4 regions of the Aeromonas sp. R6-2 genome follow, and region 1 is predicted to be linked to each of the others. Evidence: riboswitches for the same ligand, from Rfam matches in the RefSeq annotation. Region 1 holds a riboswitch; each other region holds the start of a gene.
What was found. Region 1 has a riboswitch for cyclic di-GMP ahead of AB5Y48_RS17205 (fimbrial protein). Riboswitches for the same ligand answer to the same signal wherever they lie in the genome.
Positions count from the first base shown of each region.

Region 2: another riboswitch for cyclic di-GMP. It lies ahead of AB5Y48_RS15380 (glycosyl hydrolase family 18 protein); the one in region 1 lies ahead of AB5Y48_RS17205 (fimbrial protein).
Region 3: another riboswitch for cyclic di-GMP. It lies ahead of AB5Y48_RS19355 (sigma-54 dependent transcriptional regulator); the one in region 1 lies ahead of AB5Y48_RS17205 (fimbrial protein).
Region 4: another riboswitch for cyclic di-GMP. It lies ahead of gbpA (N-acetylglucosamine-binding protein GbpA); the one in region 1 lies ahead of AB5Y48_RS17205 (fimbrial protein).

Region 1 is NZ_JBFODE010000063.1:141,845-146,053, forward strand. Features, by position in the region: gene AB5Y48_RS17200 (collagenase) at 1-1,703, opposite strand, end outside; gene AB5Y48_RS17205 (fimbrial protein) at 1,947-2,237, opposite strand; cyclic di-GMP riboswitch class I at 2,324-2,410, opposite strand; gene AB5Y48_RS17210 (fimbrial protein) at 2,958-3,491, shown strand; gene AB5Y48_RS17215 (hypothetical protein) at 3,565-3,891, shown strand; gene AB5Y48_RS17220 (fimbria/pilus outer membrane usher protein) at 3,952-4,209, shown strand, end outside.
Region 2 is NZ_JBFODE010000057.1:18,649-22,857, forward strand. Features, by position in the region: gene AB5Y48_RS15380 (glycosyl hydrolase family 18 protein) at 1-1,825, opposite strand, end outside; cyclic di-GMP riboswitch class I at 1,936-2,022, opposite strand; gene AB5Y48_RS15385 (ExeM/NucH family extracellular endonuclease) at 2,304-4,209, shown strand, end outside.
Region 3 is NZ_JBFODE010000072.1:57,728-61,936, reverse strand. Features, by position in the region: gene lfhA (lateral flagellar biosynthesis protein LfhA) at 1-1,695, shown strand, start outside; cyclic di-GMP riboswitch class I at 1,896-1,985, shown strand; gene AB5Y48_RS19355 (sigma-54 dependent transcriptional regulator) at 2,096-3,472, shown strand; gene AB5Y48_RS19350 (flagellar hook-basal body complex protein FliE) at 3,483-3,809, shown strand; gene fliF (flagellar basal-body MS-ring/collar protein FliF) at 3,891-4,209, shown strand, end outside.
Region 4 is NZ_JBFODE010000006.1:84,670-88,878, forward strand. Features, by position in the region: gene rne (ribonuclease E) at 1-442, opposite strand, end outside; gene rluC (23S rRNA pseudouridine(955/2504/2580) synthase RluC) at 861-1,805, shown strand; cyclic di-GMP riboswitch class I at 2,052-2,137, shown strand; gene gbpA (N-acetylglucosamine-binding protein GbpA) at 2,203-3,618, shown strand; gene AB5Y48_RS00705 (nucleoside triphosphate pyrophosphatase) at 3,700-4,209, opposite strand, start outside.

The DNA.
Region 1 (4,209 bases):
TAGGCCTCACTGCCGCTGGCGTCCTGGTCCTGCATCATGCGGTAGAGGCGGGTGTAGGTATCGAGTATGTTATTGAATACAAACAAATCAGCCTGTCCATCCCGGCGCTTCCACAGGGCCAGCTCGCTCTCCCCCAGCGCCAGCATGGCACGGCGCAGAGCGGGCTCTTGCCCGATGAGGGCGGGGCCGAAGTCGGCATCGCGCGAGTGGGAGCTGGCATAGTCGATCAGATTGAGCAGCTCAAACAGCCCATCGGCCCACGGCTTGTGGCCATTGATGACGGCCGCATGCTGTACCGCGTAGTCGAGGGCGCGGATCAGTTGGGCCGGCATAGGGGTGGCAGCCTGACGGAAGGCCATTTGCCCGAGTTGCCCCTGTGCGGCGACGCTCCAGGCCTCCAGCACGGTGCCAGCCTCATCCTGCGGCTCATTCCCCAGCAGAGCCGGGTGGTTGAGCAGGGCGACCATCACCCGGGCCAGTGCGCGAGCGGTCTCGTTGCTCTCTCTGGCAACGCCACCGAAGTAGTTGTGGGCACGCACATAGTAGAGCAACTTGTCCATGGCGGGGTGAGTCGGCCGGTTGGCGTCCAGCAGGGCTTGCATTCCCCGAATGGCGGCCATCAGCTTGGCATCGTCGTGGCCATAGTTTGCCTGCCATGCAGGCTTGTCGGCGCCGCTCACGTCGGCGACCAGTCGTGCGGCCTCGGCGTCGAGGAGGTCCAGGTCCGGCTCTGTGGGTTCGGCGCAGGGAAGGCCATTGGCCTTGCGGCAGTCGAGCTGCTCCTCTGTGGTGGCCAGCACCAGAGGCTGGCTCAGGGTCTTGGCCTCTTGCCAGCTGTCACTTTCTGGCAGTGGCTGCCACTCGTTTTTGTCGGCTGGCATCATATAGCCGGTGTCATGCAGGGTGACATTGATCTGGCTGCCGATGGGCAGCAGCTGGCGGCAGGTGCGGACGGTGAGGGTGTTTCCCGCCTCTTCACGGGTCCTGGGCTCGCCACACTCCTCAATGGCCTGGGCCGGATCCGGTTGCCATTGATGCTGGCGCCACACATGCAGCTCGCGCACCATCTTGGCGGCGGTGCTCTCACTCTTGGGTGAGAGCCGATAGAAGATGTGATCGAGGCGACCATCCCGCTCACTGGGGCTCTCTTCCATCACCTGAAGCTGCTCCCATTGCCTGGGATCGTAGTGCCATTCGTCACTCGGGCAGCGCCCCTTGGCATCCAGCTGGCAGCGATCCAGCTCCACCTCTTCCTGACCCAGCGCGAGGGCTTGCGGCAGGGCGAGGCGATCGCCGCGCCACCCGGTCGGTGTGTCGGGGAGCGCACTCCATCCCGACGATGAGAGGCCGTAGCCGAAGTCCTGGCTCTCGGCCTGAATCAGGGTGCCGGCCTTGAGGCTCAATTCGCACAGCTGGGTGCGGATCCGCCACCCTTGCTCTATCCGGGTTTGCTTGTCACCACATTGGCGCTCGGCTTGTTGTTTGAGGCCGTCGATTTGCCAGCGATAGGTGCGGTAGATGTGCATCTGCTGCCAGCGGGCCGACGACGTAGTGGCCGTCAGGCGGAAGAGCTGGGTGCTCTGCGTCGATTCGAATTGGCGGGTCTCGGGGGCGCTGGCGCCATATTGGTGCCAGTCGGAGGGACTATAGGCTCCGGCGAGGGGCGCTGCGAGCAGGCAGAGGCTGCCGATCAGGGTTCGCACAGTGTAACTCCTTGAATGAGGTGGGAAGGAGTTGCACTCTATTTTGGCTTCAATTGGATCGCAATGGGGAAAAAGAAGAGAGGAAAGGGGTCAGACCCCTTACGAAACTGGTATCACCCCATCTCCTTGGGGTTATCGCCCCTCTCCCCATTCGGGTGGGAAGCAACAGGCGGAAATAAAAAACCTGACATGGATCACACCAGCCCTCCCTTTGGATAGAGAGGGGCTTCTGCCTCGTCACGATCAGAGGTAGCTCACCGTCACTATGGCCACATTGCTGTTCGTGGGGGAGACGCGATAGTCGATCTGGCTACTGATGGTTGCCAGTGAACCAGAGTGTTGCAGCATGGTCATATCCAGATCTTGCCGCTTGGCTCCTGAGTAGCAGGTAATGCTGTCACTGGTGATGGAGCAGGGCGCCTCGTTGATGTAACCGTTGAAGGTCACAGTGCCGTTATCGGCGTGGGCTGCAAAGGCTGCCATGGTGAGCAGGGAGAGTGAAACGGTGCGTTTCAGTGCGGTTTGGATATTCATAGTCTGTCCTTTTCGATACAAGTCGTTGTTCGAAAAGGGCAACGCAATCTGAAAGACAAAGAGATCAGAAGCACACTCGTCTTCCTAATGGCGGCTCCGCTGTCTTAGGTATTGCTACCCTTAGACCGGTGGCTTTGCGTCCCGACTTTTCAATCGGTTTGCCCTTTACATCATGTCTAGAGCATATCATCCCCATTTGAGAAATCAATTGAGCAATAAATGTGTGACTGTCCCGGAGTGAGTGCGCTCTGCTTCAGCTCTGGTGGATGAGGGAGCTACTTGCGGGGGAGGGAGGCATTTGGGTGTGCATTGAGCAATAACTCTAGTTGTTTCTGGTTTGTTGCCGGAGTGTTTTAATCCTGCTTTTCGTTCGCGATGTGTACAAATTGCGTGCGATGACAGTCAGGCTCCAGGCCGCAACAACAATGTTCATGATGTTTATATCATCTTGATTTTAAAGCGAATTTAAAAGAATCTCTATTAATTAAAATGTATTTGATACGCATCAAGGTGATGGATAACTTTGCCCCCGAGACGACGCTATGGGATGTCTTCGGCGGGCTTGGGGAGCGGTTTTCACTCCCCCTGTGTTGATGCCGATGACAGGTCGTTTCGCGGGGCTTGGCCCCAATACAGCCGTTCAAAATTTGGGTGGTGACTCCAGGCCACCCCTTTTTTTCGGCTTCGACACGTAAGTCATGAATAAAAAGGTATCAACGAATGAAAGCGAATAAGATTGTAGTTGCGATGGGTGTCCTGCTGATGGCTGGCGCTGCCTCTGCTGCAGGCCAGGGTTCCGGCAAGGTCACCTTCAATGGCGAAATCATCAATGCCCCCTGCTCCGTGGCTCCCGAGTCTGTTGACCAGGTCGTTGAAATGGGCCAAATCAGCACCAAGGAGCTGGTCAAGGGTGGCGAGTCCAACTCCAAGCCGTTTAGCATCAAGCTGGAAAACTGCGAGATCACCGAGGCCGATGATGCCGTCAAGGTGACCTTCAGCGGTGCCCAGGATCCGGTCGACAGCAGCCTGCTGGTGATCGGCGGCGGCCAGGCTGCCGGTGCCGGCATCAAGATGACCGCTCCGGGCGGCGCTCCGATCGTTCTGGGTACTCCGACTGCTGCCTACAAGCTGGTAAACGGTGACAACCAACTGGACTTCAGCGCCGTGCTGAAGGGCTATGAGGATCAAACCACCAACCCGCTGCAGGCTGGCGCCTTCACCGCGACCACCAACTTTACTCTGGCCTACGAGTAATTCTTTCTGACGTGTGATACCGGGTGCAGTGGCTTGGCCACTGCGCTTCACCCGTCATTACCGGAGTTGCGCCATGAAGATGACTCTTGTCACGCTGCTTGGTCTGCTGGCCTTGCCTCTGGCGGCCGAGGAGTTGAGCGGTACTGTGACAGAACCCGCCTGTGCCCTGATCCTGGAGCAGGTCAACCCGTCTGATCTGGTTCTGGGGGTGAGTGGCTGCCGCATCGATCAGAATGCCGGTGGTGTTTTCCCTTTTATGGTCAAGTTGCAGCGCAGAGACCCGCGGGGGGGGAATATCTCCGAATCTCCGAGAACGTCCCAGCATGAGCGTCGGCTCGAGGTTCACCTCGATGAGACATTCGAAGGCGATACGGCCCTGCTCGAAGTTCGATATTTGTAAGCCTTCCGGCTTGTGTAGATACCACGAAATGTGAGTCTTATTATGTGTTTAGAGTGATGTATGAGTCATTCAATATTAAGTTTTGTCACTGAGCACCAGCGAATTAAAGCGGCACTTTTGATCGGGGTGGCTGCGCTGTTGTTATTGGCAAAGAACGTATGTGCCGAGACTGAGTTTAATATTGATGCGCTCGATCTTGATGAACGGACCAAGATAGATCTCTCCCAGTTTGCCCAGGACGGGTATATCTTGCCGGGGGATTACTACCTCGAAATCGAGATCAACAAGAATAAGTTGCCCCTGCAGAAGGTACCTTTC
Region 2 (4,209 bases), on a different contig from region 1:
TCACGCCCTGCCAACCACGGGTGTAGTAAGGCACGCCGACGTTGATCTTGCCGGCAGCCAAAGCGCCACGGAAATAGTGGGCTGCCCAGGCAGCGTTGAGATAACCGATGCCCCCAAACTCTTTCTGGGTGTAGACCCCCCAGTGAGCCAATTCGGAGTCCTGCTTGTTATCAAACAGGGCGGCATTGTGGTCGACGAAGTGGTTCCAGGCACCGTGGAAGTCATAGGTCATCAGGTTGACGTAATCCAGATACTGAGTGACCTGGAAGTTCTCCATCCCTCGCAGCAGATAGGCCGACGCCGGTGAGGCGATGGTGAGCATATACTTGCGCCCGTCCTCGGTGCCTGCTGCGTCCAGCTTCTCGCGCAGGGTCTGCATCAGCACCTTGTAATTACCGAACAACTTGGCGCGGCACTGGTTGGAGAGGGGGAAGTCATTCGGGTTGCCAGCATCCTTCATGGAAGTGGGGTACTCATAGTCGATGTCGACCCCGTCAAACCCATACTGGCGAATGAAGTTCACCGCCGAGTCGGAAAAAGCAGTGATCCCCGCCGTATTGACGGTGCAGTCCCCCTTGGTGGTAGCCGTGTAGAAACCACGAGTATCGGCCCAGCCGCCGACCGAGATGAGGGTCTTCACGTCCGGATACTGTTTCTTGTATTTGGAGAGCAGGTTGAAGTGGCCTTGATAGGCGAATTCGGGATCCATCTCGGCGCCCGGTACTCCCTCCCAGGTCATCTTGGTGGCCGAGTCATCGACCTTGATAAGGTGGCTCTGCTCATCGACCGATGCGAATGCGTAGTTGATATGGGTGATCTTGCTCCAGGGAATGTCGCTCACCAGATATGAAGGAAGGCCGTTCTTGCCGGTGCGCCAGGAGGTGAAGTAGCCGATCACCCGACGGGCGTGATCGTCCCCCATGCATTCGTAACCATCCGGGCGATAGACCTGACGAATGTCGCAAGATAAGTTGCCACCGCTCGGGGGGGGCGCCGCCTCCTCAACACTGACGGCCACAGCAGCAGACTCGCCGGTCAGACTGGTCTGGTCGGTCGCGACCAGCTTGAGAGATGCACTGCCCTTGGCATCCGGAGTCCAGTTCACCTGCCAGGGGGCGGCATTGTCCTCGCCCACCTTCTTGCCGTCCGCAAACAGCTCGACCCTGGCCACATCGTTATTGGCATCGGTCACGTTGCCGGTCACCGCGACGCTGCGCCCCAGAGTCACCCTGGCGCCGGCGGCAGGGCTGGCAATGGCCACCCTGGGTGCTTCGGGAGCGACCACAGCGGCCACATTGAAGCTGCTGTCGCTCTCGGCCAGCACCTTGCCATCCTTGTCCAGGGCTCGCGCCTTGAGGGCATGACTACCACTCCCTACCGCCTTCCAGACCGCCCCCCACGGGGTGGCCGCGGCGCTAGCCACCAGGGTGCCATCGATCAGATAGTCAACCTTGGCCACGTCTGTGCTGGTTCCGCTCAGGGTGACGGCAAGAGCAACATCGGTGCCCTCGTTAACGGAACTTCCCGCTGCCGGTGAGCTGACGCTCAGCTCGAGGGCGGGAGGCAGACCCCCATCGCTAAAGAGCACCCAGGCATCGCTCCAGTTGACGCCGACACCCGGTTCATAGTGATAGGGCGAGGCACCACACCAACCCGAGTAGGGAAACTCCTTGCACTGGTAGAGGGCTCCGACATTGCTGACGACATCACCGGCGCCATAGCTCTTGCCGGCCTCATAGGGGGGATAGGCTGCCTGCGCCCAGGCGGGCAGAAATGCCACGGCGACCAACGCCGCCAGGCGGGTAGGGACAAAGTGGTTTTGCATTTTTTCTTCCTTGTTGCTTGGCATGGTTATCCAAGGCAAGGACAGACGCGGCAGGTCCACGCAGAGGCAGACAACTGGCATTGGACAGTGCCACTGCACCCGATGAGATCCTGGGAGGCCCCGCTACCCTGGGTCAGATGACCGGTAGGCCGGAAGCTTTGCGTCCCGATCTTTCGATCGGTTTGCCCTTAACCTGGGTTCCGTCAGGAACGAGTCGAGTATAGAAATTGCCCACCTCGCCGACAATCTTTATTCGCGACAAGAAACAACTTATCACTGCCGAGTTCATTCGAACCCCAATGCGTTTCACATTAAAAATCAGAGTGTTGGCTTCATCATAAAACAGATATACGGCCATAAACCCGATCGCAAAAGTGTGCAGCCCATCACTGGTCAGAGCTGGTAGTCATGTGACAATTCGCGCCCCCGCTCCGGCGGGGCTACGGAACTGCATAGAAAAAAATTAAAGGAAATCATCATGCAAGCAACTCGAACCCTGCTCTCACTGGCGGTGGGGCTGGCCCTGGCCGCCCCTGGCGTTCAGGCCGCCTATGTCTGCCCAAGCGATGCACAGCTGACCACCATCCCCACCCTGCAAGGCAGCGATAACAGCAGCCCCCAGGCGACCACGCCCACTGCCAACGGCGCCATCAGTCCCGGCACCTTCCACGTCAAGGGCATCGTCACCACGCTGGGCCAGAGCCTGACCAAGGGCTTCTACCTGACCGATCCTGTGGGTGATGGCAACCCGGCCACCTCGGATGGCATCTTCGTCTACCTCAGCGACAAGAGCTTTGCCAGCAAGTATCCCTACATCAAACCGGGTGCCGAGCTCTGCCTGGAGGCCCAGGTTGAGGAGTACTACGGTGGCACCCAGCTCAAGCTCAAGTTTGACGGCACCACTCCCCGTATTCAGGAGCTGGCCCAAGGCAAGAGTGTGCCGACCCCGGTTCTGCAGATAAATGAAGGGGAGAGCCTGACCCAAGCCCTCAATCGCCATGAGGGAATGCGGGTTCGCCTCGACAGCAGCAGCGATCTGCACCTGACCCGCAACTTCAGCTTCGACTACAAGGTCTATCGCAACAACGTAGAGCTCTCCCACAAGGCACCGCTCATCAAGCCCACCCAGTTGCACGTGGCCAGCGGCGCCGATGCCGTGACCCTGGCTGCCAAGAATGGTGCCAACCGTCTGGTGATCGAATCCGATTACAAGGCGCCGAATGGGGTACTTCCCTGGTTCCCGGCTCTGGATGCGGATCAGGGCTATCTGCGTATCGGCGATCAGCTCGATGGTCTGGAAGGGGTCGTTGTCTACAACAAGAACGCCTTCCGCCTGGTCGTACCGAACGATGTCACCCTGACCGCAGGTAACCTGCTGCGTAGCCAGGGAGAGGACCGCCAGAGCGCACCGGCCCGCACTCCCGGCAGCGACCTGCGAGTCGGCAGCTTTAACGTGCTCAACTACTTCACCAGCCACTCCAGCATTGGCGGCGATCTCAACGTCCTGTGCAAGGATCAAGCGGATGCCGACAATGCCAAGGGTTGCAACCGCGGAGCCAAGACCCAGGCCGAGTTCGAGAAGCAGCGCACCAAGATAGCCAATGCCATCACAGAGATGGACGCAGACCTGCTCGGTCTGATGGAGATGGAAAACAACGGCTTTGGTGACAACTCAGCCATCCATAATCTGGTCAGTCGCCTCAATGAACAGCAGAAGGATGCGAGCAAGCACTATGCCTATGTTCGCCTGCCTGCCGCCCTGCTGACCGGTGAGAAATTCTTCGGTGGCGATGCCATCATGGTGGCCATGCTCTATCGTCCGGCCAAGCTGACCCCGGCGGGGGATGCCGCCGTCATCAAGATGCCGGAGCAGCGTTACACCGTCGGTGGCGTCGCCAAGAGCGCCGGCCAGCGCGACTCCCTGGTACAGAGCTTCACGGTTGCGGGCAGCAAGGATCCCCTGACTCTGGTGGTCAACCACCTCAAGTCCAAGGGCTCGGGTTGCTATGAGAATGGTGATGGCAAGACAGAGCCTGCCGATCTGCAGGGCAAGTGCACCGAGTTCCGCGTCACCGCCGCCAAGGTACTGGGCGAAGCGGTCAGCAAGCTGCCTGGCCAGGTACTGCTGGTGGGGGACTTCAACTCCTACGCCAAAGAGGATCCGATCCGCGTCCTGACCGACTACCAGCCGGCCAGCAGCGAGCGCAAGATAGTCTCGGCTTCTCACACCTTTATTGGCGAGCAACCCTACGAGCAGTTGGGACGCGAGATCACCAAGAGCTATGGTCTCGTCGATCTCAACGTCAAGTTCAACAAGGAGAAGGCCATCTCCTACAGCTATGATGGCGAGCTGGGTACCCTGGACTATGCGCTGGGCAATCCGG
Region 3 (4,209 bases), on a different contig from region 1:
GTGGTCATCACCAAGGGGGGAGAGCGGATCTCCGAGGTATCGGCCCGCTTCACCTTGGATGCCCTGCCCGGCAAGCAGATGGCCATCGATGCGGATCTCAACGCCGGCATCATGGATCAGCATCAGGCGCGGGCCAGACGCCAGGAGATCGCCCGCGAGGCGGACTTCTACGGGGCGATGGACGGCGCCTCCAAGTTTGTGCGCGGGGACGCCATCGCCGGTCTCCTGGTGCTCATCATCAACCTGATCGGTGGTCTTTCCATCGGTATCTTCCAGCACGCACTGCCGGTGGCGGAAGCCTTCCAGCGCTATGCCCTGCTCACCATAGGTGACGGCCTGGTGGCCCAGATCCCCTCCCTGCTGATGTCCACCGCGGCGGCCATCATAGTGACCCGGGTCAATGACGAAGGGGAGATGACCGATCAGGTGGGCCAGCAGCTGCTCGCCTCACCCCGGGTCATCTATACCGGCGCGGCAGTGATGACCATACTCGGCCTGGTGCCCGGCATGCCGACCCTGGCCTTCCTGAGCTTCGCCGCCGTGCTGGCCTGGAGTGGCTGGCGGGTGAGCCGGCGTCAACCCGCCGCCCCCGAGCTGGAAGCGGCCGAGGAGATCGCCCGGCAGATGGATCTGCGCGAACCCCAGGGGCTGGAGTGGCAGGATCTGCCGGCCCTCGACAGTGTGGTGATCGAGCTGGGTTATCGTCTGGTCTCCCTGGCCGAGCAGGAGAAGGGGGCCGAGCTGCTCTCCCGGGTACGCGGCATTCGCAAGACCCTCTCCGAGCAATATGGCTTCCTGTTACCGGAGATCCGGGTGCGTGACAATCTGCAGCTACAGCCGGAGCAGTACAGCATCAAGCTGGCCGGCGTGGCCCTGGCCGGCGGCAGTGTGGATTGTCAGCGGCTGATGGCCATCGGCAGCAGCCAGACCTATGGAGCCCTGGACGGGGAGCTGACCCAGGATCCCGCCTTCGGCATGGAGGCGGTCTGGATCCTGCCCGATATCAAGGCCAAGGCCCTCAATCTGGGCTACTCGGTGGTCGACTCGGCCACCGTCATCGCCACCCACCTGAGCAAGTTGCTGCGGGAGCATCTGGACGAGCTGTTTGGTCACGACGAGGTGGGCAAGCTGGGGCAGCATCTGGCCACCCAGTCGCCGCGTCTCAATGAGGAGCTCAACCTGGCCCTGACCCAGATGCAGCAGCTGCGGGTCTATCGCCAGTTGCTGCGCGAGCAGGTGAGCCTGGTGGACATTCGCACCATAGCAACGACCCTGCTCGATTCGAGCGAGATCACCAAGGACCCGGTCCTGCTCGCCTCGGATGTGCGCTGTGCCCTCAAGCGCCAGCTGGTGCGCCAGGCCATCGGCCAACGGGACGTGCTGGCGACCTTCACCCTGGATGATCGCCTCGAGCAGACCCTGCTGGCCGCGCTCAGCCAGTCCCAGCAGCAGGGCAAGGTCTCCCTCGACAGCTTCCCCATCGATCCCCAACTGCTGGCCCAGCTGCAGCAGAACATGCCGCTGGTCAAGACCCAGCTGCAGCAGTTGGGGCATCCTCCCGTGCTGGTGGTGATGCCCCAGCTGCGTCCCTTGCTCTCCCGCTATGCCCGCTCCTTCTGCCGTGGGCTCAAGGTGCTCTCCTACAATGAAATCCCCGAAGAGTTGCGGGTTGATGTGGTGGGAACCCTGGGGTAAGGGTTGGGGAAAAGGGCTTCCTCACGGGGAAGCCCCAATTCCTGAACTGGACCTTGCACTCTCCTCAAAAGCCGATATGATCTGCGCCAAACGGTGACGCATAAGCCGTTAAAGACAAAATAATCAAAAGCTTAACAACTAGACGGCTGCTCTGTTAACACGCCGGTGTGCTATGCAGCACCTGCCGCAGAATGCTTGGTTGTTTGAAAAGGCAAACTGAACTGAAAGGTCAGGACGCAAAGCCTCCGGTCTAATAACGCGACAGCGTTGACGATAGCGGGGTTGCCAAGGATCAAGGACGGGTCGCCCTGTGGTGACATCGGGGCTGCATGAATACCGCCTCTCTCCTCTCTTTCGCGTGCTTCCTTTCGGTTCCCAACCTGTTGGGGTTTCCATTTTTATGCACGGTTACACGCATCATGGCGCACTCTTGCACAGTGAGCCCACTATCGCCGCTCACTCGTCCCTGCTCTGGATTGGCAGCGAGGAGGAGACCACCTTCACCGCCCCCGAGGTCACCAGGTTAGCCCGGGTCGGCTTTACCCATCTTCCCGATATCGACCAGGCGCTTGGCTGGTTATCTGCCCATTCCTGCGATCTCATCGTGCTCGATCTCACCTGCCAACCCGAGGTGTGTTGCCGGGAGATGAAGGCGCTGGTCGCCGCGCTCCCCAGCGGACGCCTCATGGTCGCCGCCAACGAGCGCCAGGGGGCTCTGGTGGCCGAGGCGATGCGCTGCGGCGCCGCCGATTACGTCATCAAGCCCTTCAGCGCGCGCCAACTGGCCGATGCCATTCAGGGCGCCCTCCTGATCGATCAGGGGGAGCCCAATCTCATCGCCGTCTCCCGCATCAGCCAGCAGCTGCTGCAACTTGCCCGCCGCGCCGCCAAGACCTCCGCCTCGGTGCTCATCGGGGGGGAGTCGGGGACCGGCAAGGAGTGTCTGGCCCGCTACATTCACGAGATGTCGGATCGTGCCGACAAGCCGTTTGTCGCCATCAACTGCGCCGCCATCCCCGAGTCGATGCTCGAATCGATCCTGTTTGGTCATGCCAAGGGGGCCTTCACCGGTGCCGTCACCGCCCAGCCCGGCAAGTTCGAGGCGGCCAACGGTGGCACTCTGCTGCTCGACGAGATCTCCGAGCTGCCCCTGCCCCTGCAGGCCAAGTTGCTGCGGGTGCTGCAGGAGCGCGAGGTGGAGCGGCTCGGCAGCCACCGCATCATCCCCCTGGACGTGCGCATCATCGCCGCCAGCAACCGGGACCTGCGCGAGCTGGTGGCTCGCGGCGAGTTTCGCGAGGATCTCTTCTATCGCCTCGATGTACTTCCTCTGGCCTGGCCTGCCCTGCGGGATCGCCCGGAGGATATTCTCCCCCTGGCCGAGCACTTCCTGGCCTGTCACGCGCCCCAGCCCGGTTACCGCTTCAGCCTGGAGGCCTCGCTGCTGCTGCAGACCTATCGCTGGCCCGGCAATGTGCGCGAGCTGGAGAATGTGATTCAGCGGGCTCTCATTATGGCGCGAGGATTGCATATTCAGCCCGCCGATCTGATGTTGCCCGGTGTCGTCGCGAGCGAGACCGAGTCGGTCGTCGTAGACGGACTCACCGAGACCCGCCGTCAGGCCGAATTCCGTTATGTGCTGGAGACCCTGCGTCGCTTCGAGGGCCATCGGGCGCGTACCGCCGAGGCATTGGGGATGACCACCCGCGCCTTGCGTTACAAGCTGGCGGCCATGCGTGAGCAGGGCATCGACATAGACCTGCAGATCCAACAATGAGGAAGTGCCCGTGAAGATCGAGATGATGACCTCCCAGGTCGCCCTGCTGAACCGGATGCAGGAGATGGAGCGAATTGCCACCCAGCCCGGGCTGCCCTTATCCGGTGTCGACACCGATCTCTCCTTTGGTCACGCCATGCGTGATGTGGTCAACCGGGTCAACGCCCAGCAGAATCTCTCCTCACGCATGATGACCGCCGTCGACACGGGGCAGAGCGACGATCTGGTGGGGGCCATGGTGGCCAGCCAGAAGGCGGGCCTCAGCTTCTCAGCCCTGATGCAGGTGCGTAACAAGCTGATGACCGGGTTCGACGACATCATGCGCATGCCGCTCTGAGGGTGATTCATGAGTGAAGTGGTAAACAACATGCCTGCCACCGGGCAGGAGCTCGATCTGCGTCAGCGCCTGGAGCAGGGGCTGAAGAAGTGGCGCAGACTCTCTCGCGACAACAAGTCGGTGCTGGCCATCGCCCTGCTGGCGGCCATCGTCGCCGGCACCATCGTCATCATCCTCTGGACCTCGAGCCAGAACTACGTCCCCCTCTACGGCAAGCAGGAGCTCTACGACACCGCCAACATCATGGAGCTGCTCGAGAAGGAGCAGGTGCCGTTCCGCCTCGAGAAGAGCTCGGGGCAGGTCTTGGTGCCGGAGAGCCAGCTGGCCCAGGTGCGGATGGCCCTGGCCGCCCGAGGGGTACGGGCCGCCATGCCGGCCGGCCTGGAAGGGCTCGGCAATG
Region 4 (4,209 bases), on a different contig from region 1:
GCTCGTCACCCTCGATGCGGCGGGAAATACCACCGGCACGCGGGTTGTTCGGCATCAGCACCAGGTAGCTGCCAGCCAGACTGATAAAGGTGGTGAGGGCTGCACCCTTGGTGCCACGCTCTTCCTTGTCGATCTGGACGATCACTTCCTGGCCTTCGCGGACCACTTCTTTGATGTTGGGACGACCTTGGTAGGAATAACCGGAGGGGAAGTAAGTGCGGGCGATCTCCTTGAGAGGCAGGAAACCGTGGCGCTCGGCGCCGTAGTCGACAAAAGCAGCTTCGAGGCTGGGCTCTACGCGGGTGATTTTGCCCTTGTAGATGTTGGCTTTCTTCTGCTCGTGTCCCGGACTCTCAATATCGAGGTCGTAGAGCTGTTGTCCGTCAACCAGCGCTACGCGCAACTCTTCTTCCTGAGTCGCGTTGATTAGCATTCTTTTCATTGAGTTCTCATTGTTGTGTCATGTGTGTTCCTTCACACGCTCCTGTCCTGCGCCGGCCTCGGGTCTGCAGCATACGGTGGCAACCTCCCGGTTGGGGTACGCATGAGGCGCAACAAACTTGGGCGCATCGGTCATGCCCTGATGTAGCAGGGATGAAAAGGATTCCAGTGTGAAGACAAAACGGTTTTGTGCACTGCGCTCACCCTGCTGCAACATCGCTCCTTGGCACAGGGACTTCGCTTGGCCTGACGGGCGGAATGGGAGATGAAACGCCCACGTTGTACAAGGCTTGAGCGGTCTTACAAAACCGTCGTTATTATCCCATTTAAATCGGTTTCATAGCAAGGCAGCAATTTTCACGCTTTTTGCAAAAACAGGGCAGCCAAGGGTGGGGGGAGGGTGCTAGAATTCGCGGCCTATGACACAGATCACACAACAAGTGCAGCTGCTCACCATCGAGGCTGAGCATGAAGGGCAGCGCATCGATAATTTCCTCAAGACTCAGCTTAAAGGTGTCCCCAAGAGCCTGATTTATCGCATCCTGCGCAAAGGCGAAGTTCGCGTAAACAAAAAACGCGTCAAGCCCGAGTACAAGCTGGAAACCGGAGATGAGGTGCGTGTGCCGCCCCTTCGGGTTGCAGAGAAAAATGAGCTGCCATCGGCCAACCTTGGCAGCATACAGCGTCTCGAAGGTCAGATTCTGTTTGAAGATGATGCCATCATAGTGCTCAACAAGCCTTCAGGTATGGCGGTACACGGTGGCAGCGGGCTGAGCTTCGGTGTCATCGAAGGACTGCGGGCCCTGCGTCCCGAGGCCCGCTTCATGGAGCTGGTACATCGCCTGGACCGTGACACCTCGGGCGTGTTGCTCATTGCCAAGAAGCGTAGCGCCCTGCGCAGCCTGCATGAGCAGCTAAGGGTCAAGACCATGCGTAAGCAGTATCTGGCGCTGGTCCGTGGCTGTTGGCAGTCCCACGTCAAGGTGATCACTGCGCCGCTCAAGAAAAACGAGCTGCAGTCGGGCGAACGCATCGTGCGTGTCAGTGCCGAGGGTAAGCCCTCCGAGACCCGTTTTCGCATCGTGCGCCAGTTTGCCGAGGCAACCCTGATGGAGTGCAGCCCCATCACGGGACGTACTCACCAGATCCGCGTGCATACCCAGCACGCCGGTCACCCAATCGCCTGTGATGACAAGTATGGCGAGAGGCAGTTTGACGAAAAAATGCGTGAAAAGGGGCTCAATCGCCTGTTCCTGCACGCCTGGCGCCTCACCTTCGCTCATCCGGCCGACGGGCGGGAGATCAAGGTCGAAGCCCCTCTTGGCGAGTCACTGGACGCCTTCTTGAATACTCTGGAGCGATAACCGCTCGCTTGCGCTCCCCACCGCCCCCGGTGGGGAGTCGTTTCTCATGGGGCGTTATCTGCCCTTCTGCACTGGCCGTATGCCGCACCGAATTCCCAAAATGTCAGATTTGGTCATAACAAATCAGTCAGTTATGGCTATATTACCGGTTTCGTCCTGCGCTGTTATATCTGTCATTGATTAAACGATCGCACATGAGATGCTTCGTGAGTCGAAGAAAGTCGATCCCCGACGTTTTCGATCACACAGGTCATTTGGCAAACTGACTCGAAAGGTCAGGACGCAAAGCCTCCGGTCTAACGGCACATGCCCATGATAGCGGGGTTGCCATTGGTGCTTTGGCGCCAGTGCGAAAGCCAAGTGACTGTCTTTCAACTCATGTTTTTGCGAGGAGTGTATGACAGCCACCCATCTCAGAGCCCTGGCTCTGCTCTGTACCCTTGGTGCCAGCAGTGCCGTAGTCGCTCACGGTTACATCAGTACCCCCGAATCGCGCAATGCCTTGTGCAAGAGCGGCGGCAATATCCAGTGCGGCGCCATTCAGTGGGAGCCTCAGAGCCTGGAGGCGCCATCGGGATTTCCTCAGGGAGGGCCGCCGGATGGACAGATCGCCTCGGCAGGTCACCGTCAATTTGGCGAGCTCAATGCCCAGACCAGCGATCGCTGGACCAAGCGCGAGGTGAGCGCCGGCCCCTTGGCGATCACCTGGACCTTTACCGCCAACCACGTCACCCGAAACTGGCGTTACTACCTGACGCGCCCCGAGTGGGATCCCAATCGTCCACTGACCCGCGACGCCTTCGAACCCACCCCCTTCTGTGTCATCGATGGGGGTATGAAACAACCTCCCAAGGTGATGACCCACGCTTGCACCTTGCCAGAGCGCTCCGGCTATCAGCTGATCCTGGGGGTATGGGAAGTGGGGGACACCAGCAACAGTTTCTACAACCTCATCGATGCTCGCTTCCGAGGTGGTGAGCCGCCTTCCTCGCCCTGGCAGCAGGGGGGGGCCATCTACCCCTCACTGGATCTGGAGATGGGAGACCGGGTATTGACTCGGGTCTTCGATGCAAATGGAGAGCGCGCGGATCTGCAGACCACGCTCACCATCGCCAGTGAAGAGCAGGGGCAGAAGAACAACTGGGCACATGCACTGGCGAGTCGCATCAATGCCGAGCAGGTCAATATTCGGGCTGGTCAGCAGGGCAGCGATGGCACCTTCAATCCGGTGTATGGGCAGAACCTCCTCTATCTCAAACAGGGAAGCGGTCTGGAACGCGTCGAAATCCAGGTTGAGCAGCAGCAACCACCCCTCGAGCAGAGTCTGTCGATTGGCACTCTGCCGAGCGATCATCTGCTCAATGAAGGCAAGTTGACCCTGGATTTTATCGTGACGGTGCGAGGGGAGATGACGGTAACGGCCACGCTGTATGATCACGGTGGTGTTGCCCGTGGTGAGGTAAGCCAGGAGCTCTCCAATGAGCAACGTACCTTGAGCCTGGCGCTTGAGGGACTCAGTGCCGGCCATCATCAGTTGGTCGTGAAGGGGATCCCCAAGAAGGGTGGGGATGCACTGCAGCAGACCGCCGATCTGATGTTCAGCGAGGTGGGGCAGAGTTACGACTACCGCTTCCCGGAGGGACTCAAGCGCTATGAGGCGGGGACCCGGGTGCTGCAGCCAAAAGATGGTCAAATCTACCGCTGCAAGCCCTTCCCCTATAGTGGTTATTGTACCCAGTGGACCAGCAGCGCCACCCAGTATGAGCCAGGTAGCGGCTCCCATTGGCAGAGCGCCTGGGACAAGGTGAATTGACCCGTATCAAGAGACGCAATGAAAGGAAAAGAGGCCGTCAGGCCTCTTTTCCATAATTCGCAAGGGGTAGCCTCACCCTTGTCAGGGGAGGGCGAGTCCGTGGCGCTTGAAGAGCTCCACCAGGCCGATAAGGGGTAGCCCTATCAAGGCATTGGGATCGCGCCCCTCGAGTGCACTGAATAAGGTGATCCCCATGCCTTCACTCTTGAAGCTCCCGGCGCAGTCATAGGGGGTCTCGGCCAGCAGGTAGCGGGTCAGGGCGGCCTCGTCGAGGGTGCGAAAATGGACGGTAAAGGGCTCTACCAGAGAGTGATTCTCACCGCTGACTGCATTGATCACACACAGGCCAGTGTAGAAGATCACGCGGCTTCCCTGGGCCGCCTTGAGCTGGGTCAGGGCGTTGTCGAAATTGCCGGGCTTGCCGAGGATGCGTCCATCGCAGACGCACACCTGATCAGAGCCGATCACCAACCCATGATCACGACCATCGGCCACCGCCTGCGCCTTGCTGATGGCCAGTCTGAGTACCAGCTCGGGAGCCGTTTCTCCGGGCAGAGGCGTTTCATCAACACGGGGTGCTTCGGTGTCAAA